DNA from 3 places in the Halomonas sp. MMH1-48 genome. Region 1 is predicted to be linked to each of the others. Evidence: predicted binding sites of a transcription regulator. Region 1 holds the regulator's gene; each other region holds the start of a gene.
What was found. Region 1 encodes FliA, which starts transcription of late flagellar genes. Its sites were predicted from a motif close to CTAAAGTTNNNNNNNNNNCNGCCGATA; they were not measured.

Region 1 (8,765 bases):
GCGCTGGTAGGGCCTACTGGGGTCGGTAAAACCACGACCACGGCCAAACTGGCGGCGCGTTTCGTCATGCGCCATGGCACTCGTCCGGTGGCGCTCGTGACCACTGATAGCTTCCGCATCGGTGCCCACGAGCAGCTACGCATCTACGCCCGACTGTTGGATACGCCGATGTACGCGCTCGACGCAGAACAGCCTATCGACGAGCTGGTCGGCCGATTGCAAGGCAAACAGTGGGTCATCATCGATACCGTTGGGATGAGCCAACGAGATCAGCGCGTGATCGAGCAGATTGCGCACTTGCAGGGCGGACAGTCGACCGTACGGCTGGTGCTATTGCTCAATGCGGCCAGCCAGCCAGAGACCCTGGAAGAGGTGGTGTTGCGCTACCGTCAGGCAGCGCGGGCCGCAGGGGCCGAGCTCGACGACTGCATCATCACCAAGCAGGACGAGGCCGGGCGACTGGCGCCCGTTCTGGATATCGTAATGCGCCACGGCATGCGCGTACTGTTTGGATCACACGGCCAGCAGGTGCCGGAAGACATGGCCGTGGCCACGCCTTCTGGCCTGATCGACCAAGCGCTCTCGGCCAGTTCGAGCGCTTCGATGGATCAAGGCGGCCCGGCCAGCGCGCCGAGCCTGCCGCGCTGGTCGCGGGATGTGCTAGGCCAGGGGCGCCGGCTGACGTCGGTACTGACTCGGCTGCGCCAACGGGTCGCCGATTTTCACCGTTTGGAGGCCGCCTGGGACATCGCTGCGCTGCCCAGCGTGGTGCAGGATCAGCGTTTAGACACGCTGCTGGCTGGCGCGGAAGCGACCCACGATGCCATGGGCGTCGTATGGTCGCCCAGGCGCAACGAGCGCAACTGTGACTGGTCGATGCCGGACGTGGCGCTCGACGATCAAGGGGCATGGTTGGCACTGACGCGTTTGCAGCATCGCCAACCTGCTGGGTGGCAACCACGATTGGCGGGCTGCGCGGCAGACATCGCCGTTCATCTGCTGCCTACCCTGCCGGAGTCCGACGCGCTGGCATGGCTTAACGACCAGCGCTTGACCTGGGTCAGCGCCGTCAACGCCGGTCAGCGTGTACACTGCCAGGGCGAGCGTCATACCCTGCGCACGCTGTTTCAAGAGAGTACGCTCACCCACCGTGTTGCCATTCGTTTTCGTGGTCAACGCATGCAGCTGTCGACAGCCTACGTGGAGGCCCACGATGCCACCGGCAACGCGGTGCTGGCCTGGGTGGGCGACGTGTGCGATCCAGAAAGCAGCAAGCGTGTCGTGCGCCGCTACTGGCTAACTCCCGCGCGTCTAGGCAGCGACGTTGTATCGCTACTGGTCATTCAGTTACAGAGTGATGGGCTATCCGCGTTGACCAAGCGTGCCTGGCAGCAGCTAAAAGAGGCGGATGGCGGCGAGGTGAGCAGCGAGCTACGCCTGCTCATGGCCAGCGGCGCCGCCGCTGTAGCCAGTCACTTGGATTTGGCCGATGACGACGCGGTGCAAGCGTTGCGAGCCGACCTGTTGCGCCTGCTGGGCAGTCAGCGTAAACGCCGCGATACGGCGCTACTCGACGCCTTGGTGCACGTGTTGATGGCACGCGATGCCATTCGCCAGCTCGGTAGCGTCAGTCGCGAGGACCTGATATGAGCGGCCAGGATCAAGCGGCGGGCCTGCGGAAATGGGCCGATCTACAGCGTCAGCAGCGAGCCGCACAGGACGAACCACAAGATACCCATGCGTCCGCCGCTCCTGCCTCGCCGGTCAGTACTGAAGAGGCGGCGGTGCATACCCAAGACGCTCTGGCGCCCACTGTCGCTGCCGCCACTGAACCGGCGACGGTGACGCCACCGCGCCCTCAGAAACCGCTGGTGGTGATAGGGCTACCGCATACCGGCGCCGCACAAGTCGATAAAGTGCGTGGACGTTTGGGGCAGTGGTCGGCGTTGGGGCGTCAGTGGGCGGGCGACCCGCAGGATTGGCAGATTCAGGTCGTCATGGCCGATACGCCGTCGCTGGCCATGCTGGCGAAGGAGCATGCACGATGGGCGCTATGGGTCACTAGCGATGCCGATGGCTTTGCCAGCATGTACCGTGTGCTTCGAAAAGTGCGAGAGCATGGCGGTCCGCGACGCCTGCTGGCACTCCATGAACCGCACCTGCCGCGTCAGGGGCTGCTGGAGAACTTGCGTGACGCCGCCGCTTACTATTTGGATATCGAGCTTTTGTTGCTTGCACGTTGAGACAGATGATCGGCTTGCTGTCGTTAGCGACCTACGCCGAATAGAGGGCCCGCGTATGAGGCTATTTGCCCGACAGACGTTGATAAAAGCCGTAAAGTTGTTAACAGTGAAAAGGGTGAGCCCCTACGCAGCGATGCTGGCAACCATCATGTGGGTCGTTAGCGTCGAGGCGGCAACGGGTAGCTGGAGCCGAGACGTGCCTGGCGTGTTGGTCGCCATGAGCGACCGCACCAGTCAGAGCCAGGCCATTTCGCCACCAGCAGGCATCCCGCTGGGAGGAGCGACGCTAACGCGCGTGCAGTGGCGGTTCGACACCCCACCGAGTCATCCCGTCAACGCTTGGTTGTGTCACCCTGAGCGCTGCGTGGCACTGTCGGGCATGCGCGGCAGTACCACTGCGCTGGAAGGCATGTTGGCAAATGCGCCGTTGCACTTTCGGTTTGCACTGTCGCCGGGCCAGCGGCCAGTGAGGGTGCAGGGGCTACAGGTGATAGTGAATTATCGGTAAAGGCCGTTCAGCCGCGAGGCACGAGGATGTATACAGCACAAGGCAGGATCAAACAAAGTGAGCTGTTGACCCAATACATGCCACTGGTGCGACGTCAGGCCTTAACGCTGCAGGTAAGATTGCCCGCAAGTATTGAGCTAGATGATCTGATCCAGGCAGGCATGGTGGGGCTATTAGAGGCGCTGGGACGCTTCGATGCTGCCCAGGGTGCCACGTTCGCGACGTTCGCCAGCCAGCGGATTCGCGGTGCCATGATGGACGAGCTGCGCACTCGCGACTGGCTGCCGCGCAGCGTACGTCGTTCGGCGCGGGCAGTGGACGATGCTGTACGCCGCTTGGAGCAGCAGTTGGGCCGCCCCCCTGAAGAGGGTGAAATTGCCCGCGAGCTGGAGATGCCCCTGAGCGAGTACCAGCAGCTGTTAAATGACACCAACAGTGGTCAACTGCTGCCGTTCGAAGAGCTGGTCGCCGATGGCGGTGAGCCGGCGGGTGACGATGCCCAGCATCGGCCGTTTGACCAATTGCTTGATGAGCAGCAGCGACACACCCTGATCGAGGCCATCGAGGCATTGCCCGAGCGCGAAAAGCTGCTGATGGCGCTCTATTACCAAGAAGAGATGAACCTTAAAGAGGTCGGCGCGGTGCTGGGCGTCACCGAATCGCGGGTCTCCCAGCTACACAGTCAGGCGGTGAGCCGTCTGCGCGCGCGTTTACGCGATCACGATGAATCCTAATACCCACTCACCCTACTCGGCGAGGAGCCGTTGATGAACCCATCTACGTTGATCGGTATCTTTGCCAGCATGTTGCTGCTGGTAAGCGTGCTGTTCTTTACTGCAGAGTCGCCCGAAAGTTTTATCAATGTGCCGGGACTGGCCATCGTCATCACCGGTACGCTGGCGGCGACCTTCATCAGCTATCCGTTGAAAGAAGTGCTGCGAGTGGTGCGTTTGGTGGGCTTGGTATTCCGCCGTGAGAATACCTATGTGCGGGACGATATCAACGAGCTGGTGTCCATGTCGCGGCTCTGGTTCAAAGGTGACGTGCGGGCCGTCGAACGGGAGCTCGAACACACCCGCAACCCGTTCTTACGAACCGGTATTCAACTTGTGATTGCCAATACCAAAGAGGATGAGATTTTCGACATGCTGCGCTGGCGTATCGCCCGCTTGAAAGCCCGCGAACACGCCGAAGCGCAAATTTTTCGCACCATGGCGACCTACGCGCCCGCTTTCGGCATGATCGGCACGTTAGTGGGGCTGGTCAACATGCTCGAAGTCATGGATGCCGGAGACCTTCAGGTCATCGGCCCCCGCATGGCGGTAGCACTGCTGACCACCTTCTACGGTATCTTGCTGGCCAACCTCGTGTTCAAGCCCATCGCCGTCAAGCTGGAGCGGCGCACCGAGGAGCGGTTGATTACCATGAACATGGTGCTCGAAGGGATTTCATTGATCACCAAGCGCCGCTTGCCATCGTTCATCGAAGAGACGCTCAACTCCTTCGTAGCGAACTACCACGATGAGATCCGGGACGCCAACGTCAAACCCCGTCCCGACGTTGGCTCCGCATTGAAAGGGTAGCGCCATGCTCGACCGCGACTCACGGCATGCCCTGGAGCTGCCCGCTGCAGTGGGTGAGAGTGACGAGAGCTGGCTAACCAGCTACTTGGACGTGCTCACACTGCTCATCACGCTGTTCGTTCTGCTGCTAGCCTTGGCGCCGCCGAGCGGCGGCGAAGGGCAGAGCCGCGAGGCCCTGAGCGTCGCCAGCGCCGTGACCTCACTGCCGCTCGCTAGCTTGGCCACGGGTATTCAGCCACGCCATGAAGGGTTGCAACCTCATATGGCGGGACTCGACATTCCTGGTGTAAGCGTCTCGCAAGGTCAAGAGGGCGTGACGCTGCGCATCGACGACAGCCTTTTGTTTCCCAGCGGCAACGATGTGCTAACGCCCCAAGGGCAAGATGTGTTAGAACGACTCTCTTCCGTGCTGGCGACTTTCGATGGGCAAATCTCCGTTGAAGGTCATACCGATAACGTGCCTATCTCGACGCCGAGGTTTCCATCGAACTGGGAGCTCTCAGTAGGCCGTGCCATTGCGGTCGTGCGCCAATTAGAGCGGCAAGGCATTGCCATTTCACGTATGCGGGCGGTCGGTTATGCCGACACCCAACCCATGGAAAGTAACGCTACCTCGGAAGGGCGAGCAGCCAACCGGCGCGTTGAACTGCTGCTAAGGCAGCAGGTCGAGGGGTAAAGCACTATCTCGAGGCTATCTGCGTGTCGAAGCATCACTCGCTACTACAATCGTTTGGCGCCGTCATGGTGCTCGACGGTGAGAGTCGGCGCATTCAGGCGGTCAGTCGCAACCTAAACAAACTGCTGGGATTGGCAGACACCGAGCTCCGTGCGATTTCCCCCGCCACCGTGCTGGGCAAGCGGTTGAGCCAACGATTGCGCCAAGAGCTGCATGGACGCCAGCGGTTAGCGAGCCCGCTGGCCTTCCGTCGGCTACATGACACCACGCGCCTGCAGGTTCACGCTTATCGCACGCATCGCCACGTGGTGGTCGAAATCGAGCCCCTCAGCCCGCTGGGCAAACGGCGCCTGCTGGGGACCGTCAACGAGCGCTTGATGCGTCTAGCCGAAGCGACCCATCAAGAAGAACTGCTGGATTATTTAGTGACTGCCGTGCAACAGCTCACCGGTCATGATCGCGTCTCGGTCTGTCATTTCGATAGCGATTGGCACGGGCTGATCGTCGCCGAAGCGCAAGGCGGGCACCTGCCTGCGCTGCTGGGCCAACGCTTTCCTGCCAGTGACTTTCCGATCACGCTGCGCCGCACCTACGAGCGCCATCCGATCCGTTTGATTCATGACGCCAGCGCCCATGCAGAACCGCCGCTGCCGTGTACGCCAGAGGGCGAGAGCGTCGATTTGCGCCACTGCTTTTTACGTGCCCCCGCGCCGGAGCGTCAGCGCTACTTGCAACGGTTGGGCGTACGCGGTGCGATGAGCCTGGCCATGCAGGGTGACACCGGGCTGTGGGGCTTGCTGTTCTGCCACTCGGCAGCGTCTCATCCGGTGTCGCCGCCAGTCCGCGATGCCGTTCGCACCCTCGTCCAGATGGCGACCCAGCGGCTTTTGCTACTCAGGGCTCGACAAGAGGCCCGCTATCTTCAGCGCGTACAAGATAGTTTGGTGCTCTCGACGAATGCCCGTATCGAGCCGCAAAGCCCCGTCGAGTTGTTGTCAGCCCAAGCGGAGACATGGTGCTCGCTGTTTCGCGCCCACGGTGTTGCACTGTGGCTGAAAGGCAGCGTTTACGCGGACGGTCATACGCCTGACGCCGCAGTCGTCGCTCAGTTCGTCAAACGGCTCGACCAAGCGCATCGACACAGCGGGCCTTGGTGTACCCGTGGCGTGGCCAGCGAGCCCTTGACCGAATCCCTGAACATGCCGGACCAATGCGGCATTCTGGCCGTGCCGCTGCCCATGAGCGCGGCTCAGCGCGGCTGGCTGATCTTCTTTCGCCCCGAGCAGGTAGAAACGCTTTACTGGGCGATGCAACCGACCTCGGCACCGCTACCCCCGGTGTTGGTGGCGCCGTCGGCGGCCTGGTGCGAAGAGGTAGTGGGCAAAAGCGAGGCGTGGCAGCGCGTCGAGCGCCTGGCGGTGATGGACCTGGGAGAAGACCTGACGCTGGCGATCTCCGCTTACGAGATTAGCACGCTGAACATGCATTTAGAGCGTGAGCGTAAGGCGCTTGCCGCTGCTAATCAGCGCTTGGAGCAGCTCGCCCACTTCGATCCGCTCACTCATGTGTGGAACCGCTACCGTATCGAACAGGCCATCGATGCCGAACTGGTCGCGGCCAAACGGTACGGTGCTGCCTTTGCGCTGCTGCTATTCGATGTGGATCACTTCAAGCAGATCAACGATACCCACGGACACAGCGTGGGCGACGACGTGCTGGTGTCGCTGGCGCGCCTGGTGGAAACCTCGCTACGCGGCTGTGACCACCTGGGCCGCTGGGGCGGCGAAGAGTTCGTGGTGCTCGCCACGCACTCGGACATGGACGCCGCGGTCGGCTTGGCCGAGCGGCTGCGTAGCCTGGTGGCGACACTGCACGTCAGCGGCCTGGACCAGCCCATCACGGTGAGCATCGGTGTCGCCATTTGGCAGCCCGGCGATAGCTGTAAAACGTTGATGGCCCGGGCCGACGCTGCCATGTATCGAGCCAAGCGTAGCGGCCGTAACCGCGTAGAACTCGCCGAAGAGCGCGTGACTTAAGGCGTGCGGGCCGTCTCGGCGGCCGCACTGCACAACGCTTGCATGCGCGAGATGGCCGCATCTGCACCCGCCAGGCTAAAGGTCATGTACCAAGGCTCCCGCTCGTTCTGATCGAAGCCAAGAAAGAGCTGTTCCCCCGACTGCATTTCCTCGATCAGCGTCTCCATATCTTGCAAATAGAAATGGGCATAAAAGCCGTCATCGCCGCGCTCGGTAATGAACTCCGCCATGGTGTCGATGATCGGCTGGTCGTCGATGCGTAGCCGCGTCGGCACGAGGTTCACCGCACGGCTTTCGCCTTGCTGTTGCGCCAGCGTCACTCGCATCTCGAGCCAAGGTAGGTCGCAGACACCCTGGGTCGTGTTCACGCTGAGCGTAGCGTCTGAGTAGCTGTGGGTCTCCACGGCGCGGAAGTGGCGTTCGTCGCCAAGGCTAAGGGCCATCGACTGCCAGTGCCCGTGGGGTTCGGTAGAACTCACGTTGAACGTGGCCGCCAGCGCCGGGTTCGCCAGCAGGAGCGTGGACAACGCGTAGGAAGAGAGTGCGCGAGTGGGGCTCATAGATCGTATCGTCATCGAAAACCCTAAGCCTATAGCGTGTTGAGAATAATCAAAAGGGTAAGGTGCTGTTTTTTCTATATCTAGTGGGTTTGATTCAAAAAAGCAGCCGATATAGTAGAAAGTCGGGGCTATACTCTCTGGCGATGCCTTGTATCATCGGGCCGTTTTAGCCTCTATTGATCCCTCGTGAAGGAGTTTCGTGACATGAACACCGCAGCCAAGGCGATGAAGACATCCAGTGAGGTCCCTCTGCAGGCCCCCTCAAGAGAGATCTGGGATGCCAAATATCGGTTGAAAGATCGCCATGGCCAGCCGGTAGATCAGGATGTCTCGGCGACGTTCGAACGCGTGGCGCGCGCGCTAGCGGCCGTCGAGGGCGAGCACGCTGACGAGTGGCTGCCCAAGTTCCGCTGGGCGTTGGAGAACGGCGCGATTCCCGCCGGCCGTATTCTCTCCAATGCCGGTGCCGACGCCTACAAACCCGCCGTCAGTCTGATCAATTGCACCGTCTCGCGTACCATCCATGACTCCATGCGCGATATTCTCGATTCCGTGGTCGATGCTGGGATGACCTTGAAATCGGGCGCGGGCATTGGCTACGACTTTTCGACGCTGCGACACAAAGGCGCTTTCGTGTTTGGCGCAGGCGCGGGCACCAATGGCCCGCTGGCCTTCATGGATATCTATGACAAGATGTGTTTCACCGTGGCATCCGCCGGGGGACGTCGCGGTGCCCAGATGGGGACCTTCGATGTCGGTCACCCCGACGTGCGCGACTTCATCCAGGCCAAACGTGAAGCCGGGCGGCTGCGCCAGTTTAACCTTAGCCTGCTGATCACCGACGAGTTCATGGAAGCAGTGAAGCACAACGCCGACTGGCCGCTGGCCTTTCCGCTGCATCCAGGTGAAAAAGAGGACGTTAGTGATGACGACATCATTTACCGCGACTGGCCGGTGATCGAAGAGGGCTACACGGTGGATGATCAGGGGCGCGTGGCCTGCCGCATTGTCGAAGTGATCAAGGCCCGCGAGCTGTGGGACACGATCATGGCCTCCACCTACGACTACGCCGAGCCAGGCTTCATCTTGATCGATCAGGTCAACCGTATGAACAACAACTGGTTCTGTGAAGATATTCGCGCGACCAACCCGTGTGGTG
Region 2 (8,031 bases), on a different contig from region 1:
CCACCCAACACGCTTCGTAAACGAGACTCCACCGTGCGTACCGCACTATCACCCAGCAGTTCACCGGCAGCGCCGGTTTCAGCATTAAAGCTAGTGAGTTCGCCAATGGTGCCTTTTAGATCGTTGTAGGCATCGACAAAGCCGGTGATCGCTTCGCGCACTGCACGGGTGTCTTGCTCGACTTTCACCGTGCTATCGCCTTCGGCCTGAAGATTAAGCGTGACGCCCTGAATCGCACCTTCTACTTGGTTCGTGGGGCTGGTGATGGCGATGCCGTTTACATTCAGAGAGGCATCGGTGCCGGTTTGCAACGTGTTATCGATATCAGCAGCAAAAGGCGCCGTGTCAGAAAAGCTAAAATTGGTGATGGAGGCCTCGGCGCCCGTTTCACTCGAACTTAGCGCTAGCCGGTAATCCGTTCCATCGAAAACGATTGTCGCATTAACGCCGGACTCTTCGCTGGCATTGATAGCATCGCGTATGTCTTCGAGGGAGCTATCTGCGGCAATGGTGACGCCTTGCGTGCTGCCATCACCAAAGGTCAAGGTTAGCGTCTGCTCAGTGGTGGTAAGCGCCTCGTCCTGGGCAGTCACGCCTTCAGATGCCAACGTTCCACGAGTCGCCAGCGTATCCACCGTAACGTTATAGCTCCCGGGCTGCGCTTCGCCATTCGCCGTTGCCGAGAGCGCCTCGCCACCCACGTTGGTCGACAAGCTCTCGTAAAGCGAGCTGTCGTTGAGCGCGTCGGCCGCGTCTTGAAAAGCAGACAGGGCCGTTTGCAGCTGGCCGTAGGCAGAAATTTTGGTTTGCTGGGTTTCCAGTTGCCGTTCGATGGGAGCCAGCTTGCCACGCTCAGCGTCTTGCAACTGGTCGAGCAGGCCGTTGAGATCCAGCCCTGAACCGATACCCAATGAAGAAATGGAAGCCATACGTTACTGTCCTTTTTTGAAAAAGCCGCCTGCCGTGCTGACGCCCCTTATCCAATACGATTCGATGTCGAAATGGTTATTGGTGTTTTATCGGCCAACGTTTCAAAAACTTTAGGGCGAATCCCCATCCTGAGTGAAAATCCTCCTACTCCCTGGATGAGCCATCTACTTTGTTGGCCAGTGTAGACAGCCTACATGGCGATTGAATGACGCTACCACGCACCCAACATAGACCTTGGTCTAATCTCCCTCCTGCATTATAATGCACTGCAGCACACCCATTTTGCTGCGAATGCAGGAGCCTCCCCCATGCCCGCCGAAGCGTTACCCTCTGCGTCGACCGCCTCCTTCCATATTCAGCGCAGCTTACGACACTGTCTCTCCAGCGTGGCCGAAATGCTGTATGAGAGCGGACACGTGCTCGAAACCATCACACTGACACAGCGAGGTCTGTCCCGCCAAGAGCTGGATAGGCTTCGCCAGCAGCACCCGCGCTGGGCGATTTGCCAAACCACCTTGGAAAAGAGCGACGCCGCCATGTTCAATGACTATGGCCGCTTGGTGTTGACGCCATTGGGCCGAGAGCTAATGTTCGATATGTTTGGTCAAGGCGCCGCCGACTGCGCTTGAGCATCATTAGCGATATGAAAACGCCCGCTGAGAAAGCGGGCGTTGGCAGATGCTGATGTCGCGCTGCGTTAGCACTGATATTTCAGTACTAACGCTTCGATTCTGAGAGAACCGCTTAGCGCAGCCCTAACAGCGAAAGAATAAACAGCACGACAACGATCAGGCCGATGATATAGATGATGTTACGCATAATGGCACTCCTTGCTTTTGCGTTTCATGGAAATTAAAGGGTTGCTTCCCTTCAACGGGTGCTTTTAGCGTAGCAGGCTTTTCATCGGTTTGCGTAATGTCCGTCAGCGTTCCGCTGAGGGAACCTTGTCTGTGCATGGCTTTCAGAGCCGTACCACTCTCTTCTCAGGTATCGCCATGAAAACGACGGCTTTTATGCTGGCGTGTGCAATCAGTGCGTTGACCGTTACGCCGGTCCTTGCGTCAGCCCCTTCATCGGAGGCGCTGCAAGCACTCGATCGACAGGCCCGAACCCTCGATCGTCTACACACCGTTGTGGTGGCACATGACGGTACGATCATTCATGAGCATCATCAGGGCGGTCCCGGCGTCGCGGAGCCTGCCAACGTCAAGTCGCTTTCTAAAACGGTATTGGCCGCCGTGACCGGCGCGGCCATCGAATCAGGCATTATCGAATCGGTGGATCAGCCCCTCGTGGCGCTACTCGATAACGTGCCGAGCAGCGCCGATCGTCGAGTCAACGACATCACGGTCGCTCACCTGTTGGCCCAGCAGGCTGGGTTGGAGCGCACCTCCGGCAGCAACTACGGCGCTTGGGTAGCTAGCGCTCACTGGGTCAACGATGCGCTTACACGCCCGTTCGTCGACCGTCCTGGTGGTCGAATGCTCTACTCTACTGGCACCAGCCATTTGCTGTCGGCAGCGCTGACTCAGGCCAGCGGCGAAAGCACGCTTGCACTTGCGCAGCGCTTGTTGGGCGAGCCGCTCGGTATTGCGATTCCCCCTTGGCCGCAGGACCCACAAGGGATCTATTTTGGTGGGAACGACATGCAGCTTTCCCCACGCGCGCTCATTGCGATTGGGGAGCTATACCGTAATGACGGCAAGAGCGATGGCCAGCGCGTGCTGCCAGAGGGTTGGGTAGAAGCCTCTTGGACGCCCAGAGGCCAATCGCCTTGGACAGGCGATGGCTACGGTTTTGGCTGGTTTATGACGACGCTCGCGGGGGAAGATGTTGCTTACGGGAGAGGATATGGCGGGCAGGCGCTGTATGTGATTCCTGAGCGCGACATGACGATGGTGATCACGTCAGACCCAACGCCGCCCTCTCCCGGCGGTCAATTTCAGCAACGGTTGAATGAGCTGGTCGTCGGTTTATTGGAGGATGAGTAGCGCGGCGCAAGAAACGTCGACCAGCGGAGCCAGTTCACAAGCAGCGCTTGGTAAGCATTAAATAAGATTCATCAAGACGACCGTAAACGTTACGCCCGTCAGCAAAAACCCCAGCGCGAGCATCAGGCCATCTCTCGCCACCAACCCCAGCCCAAACAGCGAAAGTGCCAATCCAGCGCCATTGGCACTGAAAGGGATGAACTCCATGGGTGGCATCGCTAACGCCACCAGCAGGCAAGCGAAGGCCGTCACCCGAATACCGATATAGCCCGTCATCCACGCCAAGCGCACGCCCAGCAGTCCATCGATCCAGCGGGCCGGTTTTTTCATATAGTGCAGCCCTTTATCGAATTTATGCCGAGACAAAGAGCGGTTGAGCAACCAACCAGGTAGCCAAAACGTTGCTCGACCGATCAAAAGCTGCACCGACGTGAGCAGCACCAAGGCGGCCATCAGCGTGGGCATCCCGGGGATATCACCAATGATCGGCGCCAGCGTAATCAAGCCTGCCAACAGCAGCAGCGGACCAAACGAGCGCCGCCCCACCGCATGCACCACATCATCCACGCTAACCTGCGCGTTTTCCCGCTCCATCCGTTCCATGGTGTGGATCAGTTCGGTTAAATTCGTTGCTTCCTGCGTATCGCTCATGGGCGTCTTGGCGCTCCTTTGCCGTGAGTGTTGTGATGGATAGCGCTCTCGTCGGGTGAATGGCTGAGTTTGCTGCGAATGAAGTCGCTATGACTGACGTAAAGTAGATCCGCCAGCCGACGGATGCGATGCTCTTCCAGCGGGTCGAGCGAGCCATCGGCCCAGGCCAGCTCCCACATGAGGTTCACCAGCTCCAGGCGCTGATCGTAGTCGTAGTGCTGTTTGATCAGGCTAACGAACTGATAGTGATCCACTGCATCGTCGACCTCCGCCTCTGCCAATGCCATCAACTGGCTGACATCTTGCTCATCGAGCCGGTAGCGCGCCATCAGCATCTTCTTGAGGGCCGCGCGCTCTACGTCGCTCTGATCGTAGTCCGCGCGCATCACCTCACACAGTAGCGCTGCCGAGGCTAGCTCCAGGGTCAGGCTTTGGTCATCACGCTGCTCAGGCGCAGAGAGGGCCTGTTGAAAAAAAGAGTGAATGGCATCCAGCACGGCGAACTCCTCCTGTCAGTGGCTAGCTTAGGACTCCAAGATGCCTCGAGAGTGCCGCCTCAATCCTTGCGCTTGGCAAGCTGCTCTTTGAGCTGTTTGGGCACTTGTTTGATGATCAGCCGATCTTGGGTTTCGTCATATTCAATACTGGAACCCAGCAGGTGTGAATCAAAGCTGATCGAGACGCCCCCAGAGCGACCGGTAAAGCGACGAAACTGGCTGATGGTGCGTTTGTCCGGCGGAATTTCCGGCGAAAGGCCGTAGTCGGCGTTGCGAATATGGTCGTAAAACGCCTTGGGCTGCTGCTCGTCGACGAGCTCGGAGAGCTCTTCCAGCGTCATGGGTTCGCCACGGCGTAACTGCTCGTGGGCGTAGTCGACCAGCGTATCGGTTTTTTCACGGCTGGCATCGTCGTCCAGGTCCTCTTTTTCGACGTAGTCGCTAAAGGCTTTCAGCAACGTACGGGTTTCGGCCGGGGCATCGATGCCCTCCTCCATCCCCAGCAGCGCCGCGACGCCGTCGGCCAGCTTTTTACCGCCGCGATCCTTCAGGAACGACACGTACTGCGTGCTTTCCGTACCGCTCTGCCACTGGGTCACGTTGATGCGGGCCGCCAGGGTGAGCTGGCTCGTATTGAGCTGGGCGGCAGGGACCGCTTGGTGCGCGTCGTTGAAGCCAATGCCTTCCCGCTGATGCACGAGCGCCATGAAGAGCGTCTCGGTGTCGCCTTGACGAAGATGGGCGATGACCAAGAAACCGCCCACCGAGAGCTGGCCCTGCAGCGTTTGAGCCAGCCGCTCGGCCATGGCGCTGGCCAACTGGGCAAAGGTTTGCTCGTCGGCTCGATACGCCGTGAGCCACGCCAACAACGGCCCCGCTTGCTCACCCTGCTCGGCAAAGCGCCCCCAGCCTTTTGCCTTGGTGTTGTAAGTGTCGTTTAGCGCGTTCACCAAGCTTGCCATCACCGTGTCATCGCTGGCGGTGTCGGCCTCGGTAGGTGGGGCAGTCACACTCAAGCGTTCGCCGTCGAGGGAAGGCTCCAAGCGGTAAACGGTACTGTGTAGTAGCGGCATAAACAGACATCACCTTTTGAAAAACGTCGAATAGCGCACATCGATATCAAGGCTTCAAGCGGTAGCCGGTGCGGAAAATCCAGGCAATGGTGGCAAGACTGGCCGCCAGAAACAGCAAGATCATCGCCACGCTGGCCCCTAAGCTGACATCGCTGATGCCGTAGAAGCTCCAGCGGAAGCCGCTGACGAGATAGACCACCGGATTCGCCAGGGTCACACTCTGCCAAAACGGCGGGAGCATATCGATGGAGTAGAAGCTGCCGCCTAAAAACGTGAGTGGCGTAATCACCAGCAGCGGCACGAGCTGCAGCTTGTCGAAGCCATCTGCCCAGATACCGATGATGAACCCTAGCAGGCTGAAGGTAACGGCGGTGAGCACCAGAAACGTTAGCATCCAGAGCGGGTGGGCGATCTCGAGCGGCACGAAAAAGCTGGACGTCCCGAGGATGATCAGCCCCAGCAGTATCGATTTCGAGGCCGCCGCCCCTACGTAGCCCACGACGATCTCTAGATAGGAGATCGGCGCCGACAAAATCTCATAGATGCTGCCGGAGAACTTGGGAAAAAAGATGCCAAACGAGGCGTTCGAGACACTTTGGGTCAGCAGCATGAGCATGATCAAGCCAGGCACGATGAAGGCGCCGTAGCTCACGCCGCCAATCTCCGTGATCCGCGAGCCAATCGCCGCGCCAAACACCACGAAGTAGAGCGAGGTGGAGATCACCGGCGAGACGACGCTTTGCAGCAGCGTGCGGCGGGTGCGCGCCATCTCCGCCATGTAAATCGCGCGAACGGGATAGAGGTTCATGAACGCTCCTTCACCAAGTCAACAAAGATGTCTTCCAGCGAGCTCTGCCGGGTGTGTAGGTCTTTAAAGCCAATGCCCGCCTGCTCTAGCTGCGTTAACAAGGTAGAGATCCCGCGCCCTTCCTCTTCCTGGCGACCATCGTAGGTGTACACCAGCTCATGACCGTCGGCGGCCAAGCTGAGCGCTTCCTGCGCCAGTGCGGGCGGCAATTCCGCCAGCGGGCTATGCAGTTGCAGGGTCAGTTGCTTGCTGCCCAGCTTTTTCATGAGCGCGGCTTTTTCTTCTACCAGCACGATCTCGCCGCGATTGATGACGCCAATGCGGTCGGCCATCTCTTCGGCTTCTTCGATGTAGTGGGTCGTGAGAATGATCGTCACCCCCTCATCGCGCAGCCCGCGCACCACGTCCCACATGTCCCGGCGAAGCTCGACATCCACCCCGGCGGTCGGCTCATCCAAAAACAGAATGCGCGGCTCGTGGGAGAGTGCTTTCGCAATCAAAACCCGGCGTTTCATACCGCCGGAGAGCGTCATCAAACGGTTGTGACGCTTATCCCACAGCGAGAGCGACTTGAGCACTTTTTCGATATGGGCTGGATTGGGGGCTTTGCCAAACAGGCCGCGGCTGAAACTCACCGTGTTCCACACCGTTTCGAACGCTTCGTTGGTGAGTTCTTGCGGCACGAGACCGATCCGCTCGCGGGCTTGGCGGTAATCGCGCACGCTATCGAAGCCGTCGACGATGACATGGCCTTCGCTTGGGTTAACCAAGCCACATACCACGCTAATCAGCGTGGTTTTACCCGCCCCGTTCGGGCCGAGCAGAGCAAAGATTTCACCGCGTTGGATGGTCAAATCCACACGGGTGAGCGCCTGAAAGCCACCTTCGTAGGTTTTATTCAGGCCATCGATGGTGATGATAGGGTCGTTCAAGGCGTGCTCCTTACATCGCGGGCCAGCGCAGTACCGGCACAGCACGATGCCAATGGCACCGCGACGGCAGCCGCGGTGCATGACGGCCTTTAAAAGGTATTAGACGATGTCTGGAAAGGCGGCGTGCGCCGCCAGTCAGACAGGGTGCTAGGTGCGGCTGGTGATTTCGAGCAAGTGATAACCAAACTGAGTCTGTACCGGCCCATGCACCTTGTTGAGCTCACCGCTAAAGACGACCTTGTCGAATTCAGGCACCATTTGGCCGGGGCCAAAGCTACCCAGGTCACCGCCTTGGCGACCAGAAGGACAGCCAGAGTGCTGCTTGGCGACATCGGCGAAATCACGACCGTTTTCGATCTCTTGTTTCAGCGCGTTGCACTGCTCTTCGCTGCTTACCAAAATATGACGGGCGCTGGCACGTGCCATAACGAACTCCTTTAATAAAACCAATTTGGCGGGCCAGTTTACCACGCCTGCCGCTAGTCGTGACCCAAGGCACCGCTATAACGAAGCGCCTCGCCCACCCTTGCCAAAGCACGCTCGTGCGCCTGCACCGAGAGCGGCCCACGGGTACACGCCACCACGACCCAAGGGCCGTTTTCGGCGAGGCTCTCCTGAGAGGCGAGCACGTCGCGAGAGGCAATACCAGCATCACAGCTTCGCCGATGCTGCGTGCCCGTTTTGTGCGCAAAGGTAAATGCGCGGCCCATGCCCCGTTTCAAACGGTGCTCACCGGATTGGGTTCGTTGCATGATGCCAAGCAGCGTTTGGCGCTGTTCGGCATTCATATCCTCCATGCCACCGCGATGCAAGCTGGCCAGTAGGTCGCCATAGGCGCGAAGCGTGCCGACGTTTTCACCCGTGGCTTCATAAGCATCGAAGGCGTGGTCATAGTCGGGTTGGCCGAAGCTTTCTTCGCTCACGTCCAGCACACGGGCCAACGCAGCGGAGCGCTGGTTCACACCGTATTGTCGCAGGGCGATAAAATCTAACCCGCTCAGCTGGCGAGCCCCGGGATGCCATTGGCCATACACGCCTTGGCGAACGTCCACCAGCTTGCTGATGGGGCCGAGATGCTCCGGCTGGCCGTTGCTGGCAGCGATCATACGGCGGGCACGAGCATTCACGGCATCCAGGCCGACGCGGTCG
Region 3 (4,970 bases), on a different contig from region 1:
AAAGCTCTACCAAAGCCTTTCCGCGAACGTGCGTGGTGATGCCATTAAAGCCACGACGTCTGCCAGCGCGCTGCCCGGTAGCTACCGGGTAGAGGTATCGCAGTTAGCCACTTCTGGCACCCTGGCCTCAACCCGTGTGACTGACCGAGACACCGCGCTAGACCTGCAAGGCGCAACGGCCATACGGCTGGGGTTTGGCGGTGGAGACTCTGTCGATATTGATATCGCTCCCGGCAGCAGCCTCTCGGCGATACGCGATGCCATTAACGCCAATAAAGATGCAGGCGTCAACGCCACCATCATCAACGATGGACAAGGCTACCGGCTGGCGCTCAGTTCGAAAAATACCGGCGCGGATGCTTCTATTGCCAGCTTTAGTTTTGTCGATACAAGCCAAGACCCGGCGTTAACGATAGCAGGCCCTTTTGGTGAAGATGCCGGCACCAAGCGTGCTGGTGAGGATGCAGCACTGACGGTTAACGGCATTTCCATTAGCAGTGCCAACAATCAAATAGAAGGGGCTATTCAAGGTGTTACGCTGAACTTAACCGAACTCAGCATTGCCGATGGTGAAACGGCGACCAGCACCATCAATATCGAGCGCGACACGCTCAAGCAGCGCGAAGCCATTAACGGCTTTGTAAAGGCGTTCAACGATTTAAAAGGCACCATCGGCAAACTCACCAGCTTCAGCGGCGATGCCGACACTGCCGGTGAGCTGGTGGGTGATAACACCGTACGAACCATTGAAGGCCGCCTGCGCAGCGTGCTAACGGGCGGTGTGGAAGGTGGCGAGCTAGGCACCTTGAACCAGTTAGGCATCACTTTGCAGCGTGATGGTAAGTTGAAAGTGGATGACGCTAAGATTAGTGAGCTGGTCGCCAATAGTCCCCAAGCGCTGAGTGATTTTTTTGCAGGTGATAAAACAGCGAACGGAATGGCGGGTAAACTCATTACCACCATAGAGCAAATGCTCGGCAACAACGGAGTAGTCAAGCTGGCCATTAGCGGCGCTGAAAACCGCGTGAAAAGCCTAGACGAGCGCTTTGAACGCATGGAAGTGACCATCGAGCGCACCATCAGCCGCTACCGCACCCAGTTCGGCCAGCTAGACGCGATGATTGCGCAGATGAACAGCATGAGCAGTTACCTCACCCAGCAGTTTGATGCACTAGATGCCCAGCTAGGGCGCAAGAGGTAACCGCTAAAATCGCCCGCTAGCCCCCATTTCAAGGGGGGGCTTTTTCACTTCTGAGCCAGGGTGAGGGTGGCAAGAGCCAGTGTAAAAGTAGCCACGGTAGGTGATGCAGGTGGTGACTAATGTGGGAGGCGGCTTCAGCCCGCGACCGATGTTGCCTGGTGACCAAAGTCATCACTAAGTTACCAAACATTACATAATTTTTTACTACTCCCCCTAAAGGTTCTCCTCATCAGGCCGTTAATCAATATAACGGCGCAACAAGTAGCCGAAAAGCGGGCCTGACGGCCAGTTCACACGCAAGGAGAATCACCATGTCAGTGATCAATACCAACATCACATCGATGATCGGTCAGTCCAACCTGAACAAGTCGCAGAATGCTCTGCAGACCTCCATGGAGCGTCTGTCTTCAGGCCTGCGTATCAACAGCGCTAAAGATGACGCTGCTGGTCAAGCGATTGCTAACCGCATGACGTCACAGATTACCGGCTTGGCTCAAGCGCAGCGTAATGCCAACGACGGTATCTCTGTTGCTCAAACCGCTGAGGGCGCGCTGAACCAGATCAACGATAACTTGCAGCGTATTCGCGAGCTGTCCGTTCAAGCTGAGAACGGTACCAACAGCCAGGATGACCTGGGTTCTATTCAGAATGAAATCAACCAGCGCCTGGAAGAAATTGATCGTATTTCCCGTGAAACTGATTTCAACGGCACCAAGGTACTGGGTGCGAACGAAGGTGCTTCTGACCCGACTCAGCGTACTATTAGCATTCAAGTTGGCTCACAAGACGGTCAAACTATCGACCTTCAGTTGCAGCAAATTAATCGCCAAACATTAGGCCTGGAAGGCTTTAACGTAACGGGCGCTGGCGAAGTAGCCAACACGGCCGCTTCAGCCGATGATTTGACGCTAGCTGGCTTTGTAGAGGGTGCTGAACAAGCCAATGGTGCTATGGAATACACCAACACGGTGACCACCGAAAACGCAGAAGCTACCTCTGCTGACTTGATCGCTGCGCTTGCCGATGGTGATGAGGTTACTTATACCGGAACAGATACAGGCTTGGGTGTTCCGGCGACTGGTAACACTTATACCTATAATGCTGATAACGATAACATGACGTTTGATGCTGCTAATGTTGCGGAAGCTAACATAATTAGCCGACTGACTCCCAGCACTGGTGAAACAACAGCAGCAACCATTACTATTGGTGGTACTAGCCAAGATGTTATTATTGACAGCAATGGCACGATGACTGCTGCTGATGATGGTGCTGCACTTTATCTAGACACCACAGGTAACCTGACAAAAAATAGTGCGGGCTCTCCCCCAGCTGCAACAGTAACGAACGTTACTGAATCGCTGGCTGATTCAACCGGTGCTGCTGCTGATAATCAGATTGTCGTGGGTGAAACGGTCTATGCCAGCACAGGTAATGCTGATAACGCACTTGATGTAACTGGCGCCACTATCAGTGCTAGCGGTCTGCAGAATTTAGCTGATGCCAGCGGTGCCGGTTACAGTGTTGATCTTGATGGCACTACTTACGCGGTTGCCGCAGGTGGAGCTGTAACGGAAGGTGGTGTTGCGCAATACGTTGACGCTGATGGTGCGTTGACTACTGATGATGAAACGACAGTCACCACTACCTACTTTGCTCAAGAAAATGGCACGGTCACTGACAACACTGGCGCACAAGTATTCAAGGATGCTGACGGTGAGCTGACGCTTGACGCAGTGACTGAAAAAGAGCGCTCTTCTCTGAGCGATCTTGATAGCGCTCTTTCTACTGTTGACGCTCTGCGCTCTGATCTCGGTGCGATCCAAAACCGTCTGGAGTCCTCTATCGAGAACCTGAGCACTACGGAGACCAACCTCTCTGCTGCCCGTTCACGTATCGAAGACGCTGACTACGCAGTTGAAGTCGCCAACATGACGCGTGCACAGATCCTGCAGCAGGCCGGCACTTCTGTACTGGCACAGGCCAACCAGATTCCGCAGAACGTGCTTTCTCTGCTGGGTTAATCTGAGGCTTAGCCTCGATAGGGAAGTTTCTCTATCGTTAAGTAGCATAATGAACCGGCTCCCTATGGGGTCGGTTTTTTTTAGAAAAGCACTCTAAAGTTTATGAGTGTATCGCCGATATCTAGTTAATGGTCCTAGTCACAAGGATGCGCTGTGAGCATTATCAACACCAATATTGCTTCTTTGACTGGGCAAATCAACCTGCGCAATAGCCAGTCATCGCTTTCCACAGCGATGGAACGTCTTTCGTCAGGGTTAAGGGTCAATAGCGCAAAAGACGACGCAGCGGGGCAGGCAATCGCTAACCGTATGACTGCCCAGATCAACGGTCTCGCTCAGGCGCAGCGTAACGCCAATGACGGTATCTCTATTGCCCAGACCACTGAAGGCGGCTTGAATCAGATCAACGACAATCTCCAGCGTATTCGTGAGCTGACCGTTCAGGCTCAAAACGGCACTAACTTCGAGTCTGATTTGCAATCCATTCAAGACGAGATTGAGCAGCGCCTCACTGAAATCAACCGTATCTCGGCAGAAACGGATTTCAACGGTGTTCGCGTCCTATCCGAAAGTGCGAGTAGTCTCAATATTCAGGTCGGCAGTAATGATGGACAATCCATTCCGATAGACTTGCGCCGTATAGATGATTCGGCTCTAGATTTGAACGCTTTTAGCATCACCGGAGCGCGCCCGGCTACTGAGAGAAACTTGCAAGATGTCGGTTTGGAGAAACTGGGTGCATCAGGCGGCGTGGCTGAGTACGCTAAAATTTTAGGCCGTAGTGCCACAGTAGAGAATGTGCTAAATAATGAAGTGCTTAACAGTGGCGTGTTCATTAGCGGCTTTCCCAGTAGTGAATCCAGTGCCATCACACTTGATGGAAAAGAATATATATTCAATAGCAACATTAATGGTTCTGAAGGCTTTCAGTCTATCGAAAGGGATATAGGGACTAGCGCGGCAGCGGATCGTATGACTCCCGATTCAGGATTTAATGAAGTGGTTGTTAATGTTGATGATACAGAGTTTTTTGATATCTTAATTGATGTTAATGGGCAGATATTCAACACATCGGGTGTTCCTCTGCATTACAGCACGAATGGAGGTGTGGGGCAGTTTGTTATTGCTGATGCAAGTAATCCGCACTCATCTATTACCAATGTTGCAGCGGGTCTGCCTAGTACCCCACCACAAATTCGGGGTATTGAGGACGGGGGTGTTTCCTATACTCCAGATGGTAGTATTGATGCCATTACCAGTTGGAGTGTTGAAGCCTTCTTTAATGATGTTGTTGCTGGTAACGACGCCGTAGTTAATCTGGACCGATCTGATTTAGGTGCAGACGACTATCATATATCAGCTGATGGCTTTGTCTCTCAGAATGGTGCCACTATCTATTTTAATGCAGATGCGCCTTTAGGAAGCCGTTTGACAACTGAGAGCGGCCCCATAGCTGACAGGTTTTTCGTCCAAGAGAACGGCATTGTGCTCAACGCCTATGATGAATTTGTTTACTTTGAAAATGGCGAGCTGCTGACAGATCCAGCCAATCGGGCAACAGCCAATCCGCTGGAAGTCCTGGATTCTTCCCTAACTCAGGTAGACAGCCTGCGTTCTGAGCTGGGTGCTGTCCAGAACCGTTTCGAAGATGCCATCACTAACCTGAGCACCAATGAAACTAACTTGGCAGCTGCTCGTTCGCGCATTGAAGATGCCGACTATGCGGTAGAAGTCGCCAACATGAC

Region 2: fliD (flagellar filament capping protein FliD) is a predicted target of FliA. The motif match lies at 1,018-1,044, and genes of this name have one in related genera.
Region 3: MHM37_RS16860 (flagellin) is a predicted target of FliA. The motif match lies at 1,415-1,441, and genes of this name have one in related genera.

What each region holds. Positions count from the first base shown of each region.
Region 1 is NZ_JAKRFL010000007.1:47,968-56,732, forward strand. Features, by position in the region: gene flhF (flagellar biosynthesis protein FlhF) at 1-1,650, shown strand, start outside; gene MHM37_RS08505 (hypothetical protein) at 1,647-2,243, shown strand; gene MHM37_RS08510 (flagellar protein FlhE) at 2,359-2,751, shown strand; gene MHM37_RS08515 (RNA polymerase sigma factor FliA) at 2,778-3,485, shown strand; gene MHM37_RS08520 (MotA/TolQ/ExbB proton channel family protein) at 3,519-4,334, shown strand; gene MHM37_RS08525 (OmpA family protein) at 4,339-5,010, shown strand; gene MHM37_RS08530 (sensor domain-containing diguanylate cyclase) at 5,034-7,046, shown strand; gene MHM37_RS08535 (hypothetical protein) at 7,043-7,606, opposite strand; gene MHM37_RS08540 (adenosylcobalamin-dependent ribonucleoside-diphosphate reductase) at 7,811-8,765, shown strand, end outside.
Region 2 is NZ_JAKRFL010000035.1:592-8,622, reverse strand. Features, by position in the region: gene fliD (flagellar filament capping protein FliD) at 1-929, opposite strand, end outside; gene MHM37_RS16845 (hypothetical protein) at 1,239-1,559, shown strand; gene MHM37_RS16840 (serine hydrolase) at 1,926-2,921, shown strand; gene MHM37_RS16835 (exopolysaccharide biosynthesis protein) at 2,979-3,572, opposite strand; gene MHM37_RS16830 (TerB family tellurite resistance protein) at 3,569-4,069, opposite strand; gene MHM37_RS16825 (nucleoid-associated protein) at 4,129-5,142, opposite strand; gene MHM37_RS16820 (ABC transporter permease) at 5,189-5,950, opposite strand; gene MHM37_RS16815 (ABC transporter ATP-binding protein) at 5,947-6,882, opposite strand; gene MHM37_RS16810 (peptidylprolyl isomerase) at 7,030-7,308, opposite strand; gene MHM37_RS16805 (serine hydrolase) at 7,362-8,031, opposite strand, start outside.
Region 3 is NZ_JAKRFL010000035.1:9,451-14,420, forward strand. Features, by position in the region: gene fliD (flagellar filament capping protein FliD) at 1-1,201, shown strand, start outside; gene MHM37_RS16860 (flagellin) at 1,513-3,225, shown strand; gene MHM37_RS17210 (flagellin) at 3,379-4,970, shown strand, end outside.